2 regions of the Marinactinospora endophytica genome follow, and region 1 is predicted to be linked to the other one. Evidence: predicted binding sites of a transcription regulator. Region 1 holds the regulator's gene; the other holds the start of a gene.
The links. Region 1 encodes LexA, which represses DNA repair genes until DNA is damaged. Its sites were predicted from a motif close to TCGAACANNTGTTCGA; they were not measured.

Region 1 (2,199 bases):
CGAGCTCCGCGTAGGCGGCCGTCATCTCGTCCTCGAACAGGTCGTAGCCGACGGGCTCCTCCGGGTCGCGTGACGCCGTTCCGGTCGAACCGGAACCGTACTTGTCGTAACGCAGGGAGGCGATTCCGGCGTCGGCCAGGATCGCCGCGAGATTGTGGTTGGTGTCGGCCTGGGAGCGGTACGGACTGTTGCCGTTCCGGTCGGTCGGTCCGCTTCCGGACACGATCAGCGCCGCGGGTACCGGTTCGCCGGCGTCCTGTGGCAGCGCGAACGTCCCGTACAGGGTGTCGGGGCCGCTGCGGAACTCCACCTCGTACTCGTCGGCGGCGACGTCGAGCCGCTCCACGCCCCCTTCGTCGTCGCGCTCGGCCGTCGCGCAGGCGCTCGACAGCAGGAGCGCCCCTCCGGTGAGGAGGGTGCCGCAGACCTGGAGGGGGCGGGGAAACAGGCGCATGCCCCTACGGTAGGGGAGCCCGAGGCGGGGCCGGTCCCAGGGCGCGGCTCCGGGGTGGAGCCGATCACGGGTCCGTACCGAACCGAGGCGAAGTCGTTACACCTTGCGCAGGACGGCGACGACCTTGCCGAGGATGGTGGCCTCGTCACCGCTGATGGGCTCGTAGGCGTCGTTGCGGGGGACGAGCCAGACATGCTCCCCGTCGCGCTTGAACGTCTTGACGGTGGCCTCGTCGCCGATGAGCGCCGCGACGATGTCGCCGTTGTTGGCGTCGGGCTGCTGTCGGACGACGACCAGGTCACCGTCGGTGATGGCCGCGTCGATCATGGAGTCGCCGACCACGGTGAGCATGAACAGGCGGCCTTCGCCGACGATCTGGCGCGGGAGGGTCAGCACGTCCTCGACCGCCTCTTCGGCGAGGATCGGGCCGCCCGCGGCGATGCGGCCGACGACCGGGACGTTGGCGGCTCGGCCCTCGCCCGAACCCTGGCCGGTGTCGTCCTCGTCCCAGGAGCGCACGGGAGGCTGTCCCGGAATGCGAATTTCGACCGCTCTTGGGCGATTCTGGTCACGGTGAAGATACCCCTTGCGTTGCAACACCTTCAGCTGGTGCGCGACACTGGAGGGGCTCGACAAGCCCACCGCGTCACCGATCTCTCGGATGGACGGGGGGTAACCGCGTTGCCGCACGTAACGGTGGATGACGTTGAGGACGCTCTGTTGGCGATCGGTCAGCTTCGGGGCTGGCTTCGGCGTTGCGGCGTCCGGGACGTCGGAATCGGTGGCGGCGGACCGGAGCACGCCGACGGCCTCGTCGTCCGCGTGCAGTTCCTGCGTTCCGCGGTTCTCCTCCGGCACGTCCGGCCTCCTCGGCGGTCGGGGTTCTCGGTGTGGGCTGTCAGCGGAGTCGTCGGTGTCCGTGTAACGGCGGCATATCGAAGGGGTCTCGTGTGGGCGATGACGTCGGTATACCGCAGTGAAACATGTCCAACATTAGTGCCTGGGCAAGGCGATATCAAACAAACGTTCGAGATGGTGCTGAAAAAAACGCCGAGATGCGGTATTAGTCGAACGTCAGTTCTAAGGGGCGGGCGCTCGATGGAGAGGGCGATGTCCGATCCCGTGCCGTGGCTTCCCAGTGACCGGTGTCCGGTCGGCGCCTCCGTCGTGCGCCGGCCCGCCCCGGTCGGCGGCCGTCCCGTTCCGGTGCCGACGACCGATCCGTGGAGATCCCTGAATGGCGAGGAGAATCCGTGAGGACTGAGAGCGGTGACGGCGTAGCCGCCGTGCCCCCCCTGGCGCTCGCAGACCTTCCCGAACTCGACGCCTGCCCACCGGGCAGGCATGGCGCCCGGCTCACCCGACGTGGACGTGTGGTCATCCTCTCGGCCCTGGCCGCGGTCGCGGCCGGCGGGTTCTCCATGGCGGTGTTGACCACCGTGGCGCTGGGGGCCTCCACCGCGGGCGCCTCCACCGACGCGCTGCTGCCCACCGCGACCCCGACGGTCATCGTCGAAGAGGGCGATACGCTGTGGGAGATCGCGGAACGCGTCCGTCCCGGGGACGACCCGCGTCGGACGGTCCATGAGCTCGTCGAACTCAACGGGTTGGCCAACTCCGCGCTCGAACCCGGTCAGGAGCTCCTGGTTCCGGACGCGCCCTGACGGGGTGTCCGGGTTCTTTGAAAGTACTCTCCGCGGACCGGAGGGGGCGTGTCCGACGCGCCCCTTCACCCGGTCCGCGTT
Region 2 (2,199 bases), on a different contig from region 1:
AGCCCGCGGACACGTTCGTGCTCTTCGGCCCGGGCGGTGACCGCGATGATGGCGGTCTCGGGCCTGTCGCGTAACCGGCGCAGGACCTCGAAGCCGTCGGCGTCGGGCAGGCCGAGGTCGAGCAGCACGACGTCCACCGCCGGCGCGTGCAGTGCGGCGGCGGCGGTGGAGACCCGATGAACGTCGTAGGAGGCGTGGCGCAGCGCGGTGACCAGGCCCCGCGCGACGCGGTCGTCGTCCTCGACCACGAGGATGCGCATCATCGGACATGGTAGAACGCCGGGACACCGGGCCGTCCGCGCCGAGGAGGGGGTGGGCGCCCCCGGCCGGCCGCACACGCGCTCATAGTCGGTTGTTCGCTGGAAGACCGGCATCGTGTGCATCGATCTCCGCCGCGGCGGGAACACGCCGCCACGTGCGCGGATACGCCGTCGCGTCGTCCGGACGGCTCGTCCCTCCGGTGTTCCCCGCGTCCCCGACCACCCGCCACGGCCGACGCGGCACCGAGAAGGTGGGGGCGAAAGAGGCGGGGGCGTCTTCGGCGGCGGAGCGGACGCGGGAGGAGATCGGACGTGTCGGCGCGGCCGGCGATGCCCGGGCGGACGCCGGTGCCGTAGGGGAGGGTCTCCAAAGGACGGGCCGATCGAGGTGGACGTCACCGGAGATCGGGGCGGCGGTGCCTCGACCGGCGCGCCGCCGGTCGTGGGGGCCGCGGGAGCGGGTGCGCCGTCGATGACCGCTCCACGCCGCCGGATCGACGGCCCCGGGAAACGTCGTCCTTCGCGCCCCGGTGCCCAGCTCCGTGGCGCTGTCCGGTGGCCGAGAAGGCGATCGGCCGGGCGGCACCGCGTCGGTCACCGGAATTCGCGCCGGGCGGTCTGAAGGGCGGGACCCTCGCCCGAGGATCCCGCCGTCCTACGTGGCGCTGCTCAGCTCCACAGACGTCGCATCGTCCAGTGGTTGGTGGCGACGTCGAGGCTGATGTCGGCGATGTTGGCCTGACCGTGGTCGGATTCGGCCGCGACCCGAACGAGGCGGACATCGGAGCCGGGACGGGCGGTGGGCCCGTTTCCCTGGGAGTCGCCGTTCCAGGTGCCGATGACCCGGCGTACCCGGTACATGTGGCCCCGCCACGCGAAGAGGGCGGGGTGCCCGCCGGTGGTCGATCTGACGTCGATCCGTTCGTTGTAGAGACTCACGCGCGCATCCTATCGAACAAGTGTTCGCCTGAGGGGGGCTCGTGAACTTCGGATCGACCCCTCTCACCCTAGGACCGTCGGGCTCCACTGTGGGTCAGGTGGGCGGTGTCGATTTCGCCCCCGGTCGGCTGACGTGCGGAAACGGCGGAAAATCCATCCCCGGACGCGAGGCCGGGCGTGTCGCGCCGAGCGGGCGGCGCGGCAACCGACCGGGCGGTATGCCAGGTGGACTATCCTGGAGGACGGCGAGGCGGGCCGTTCGGCCCGTCCGGACCGGTCGATCAGCTGGGAGTGGGACATGACGGGGACGGCGGGGCAGGACCGGGCTGAGCGGCGTTCCTCCCTTTCCGTACCCGACCGGCTGCTGTCGGTCGCGACCCGCCTGTTCGCCGAACGCGGGTTCGAGCGCACCTCGGTGCAGGAACTGGTCGACGCCGCGGGCGTCACCAAGGGCGCGATGTACCACTACTTCTCGTCCAAGGACGACCTGCTCTACGCGATCTACCAGCGCGTCCTGGCGATGCAGACGCGCCGGTTGAACGAGTTCGCCCAGGCCGGGGGGCCGGTCGAGGAGAGGCTGCGCGCGGCGGCGGCCGACGTCGTCCACACCACCGTGGACAACCTCGACGACACCGTCATCTTCTTCCGCTCGCTGCACATGCTCTCCCCCGACCGGCAAAGCGCCGTGCGCAAGGAACGCCGCCGCTACCACGAGTGCTTCCGCGCGATGATCGAGGAGGGCGCGCGCGCCGGGGTCTTCCGCTCCGACGTGCCGGCCGACATCGTCGTCACCCAGTACTTCGGCGCCGTCCACCACCTGGGCATGTGGTACCGGCCCGAAGGTCAACTGGGCGGAGCCGAGATCGGCGCCTACTACGCCGATCTGCTCCTGGCCAGCCTGCGCCCGTAGCGGCGGCGGGCGCCCCCGCTCCTAGCGGAACAGGCGCCCGGGACGGGAGCGGTCGCGCACCGCCGCCATGCGGCGGACCAGCGGGGGACG

Region 2: the regulator LexA is predicted to act here: its motif matches at 1,212-1,227, upstream of ACYVHU_RS05115 (DUF6504 family protein).

Annotation. Positions count from the first base shown of each region.
Region 1 is NZ_BAAGVM010000010.1:203,719-205,917, reverse strand. Features, by position in the region: gene ACYVHU_RS19185 (alpha/beta hydrolase family protein) at 1-454, opposite strand, end outside; gene lexA (transcriptional repressor LexA) at 551-1,255, opposite strand; gene ACYVHU_RS19175 (LysM peptidoglycan-binding domain-containing protein) at 1,708-2,118, shown strand.
Region 2 is NZ_BAAGVM010000002.1:273,040-275,238, forward strand. Features, by position in the region: gene ACYVHU_RS05110 (response regulator transcription factor) at 1-260, opposite strand, end outside; gene ACYVHU_RS05115 (DUF6504 family protein) at 930-1,199, opposite strand; gene ACYVHU_RS05120 (TetR/AcrR family transcriptional regulator) at 1,498-2,109, shown strand; gene ACYVHU_RS05125 (M48 family metallopeptidase) at 2,131-2,199, opposite strand, start outside.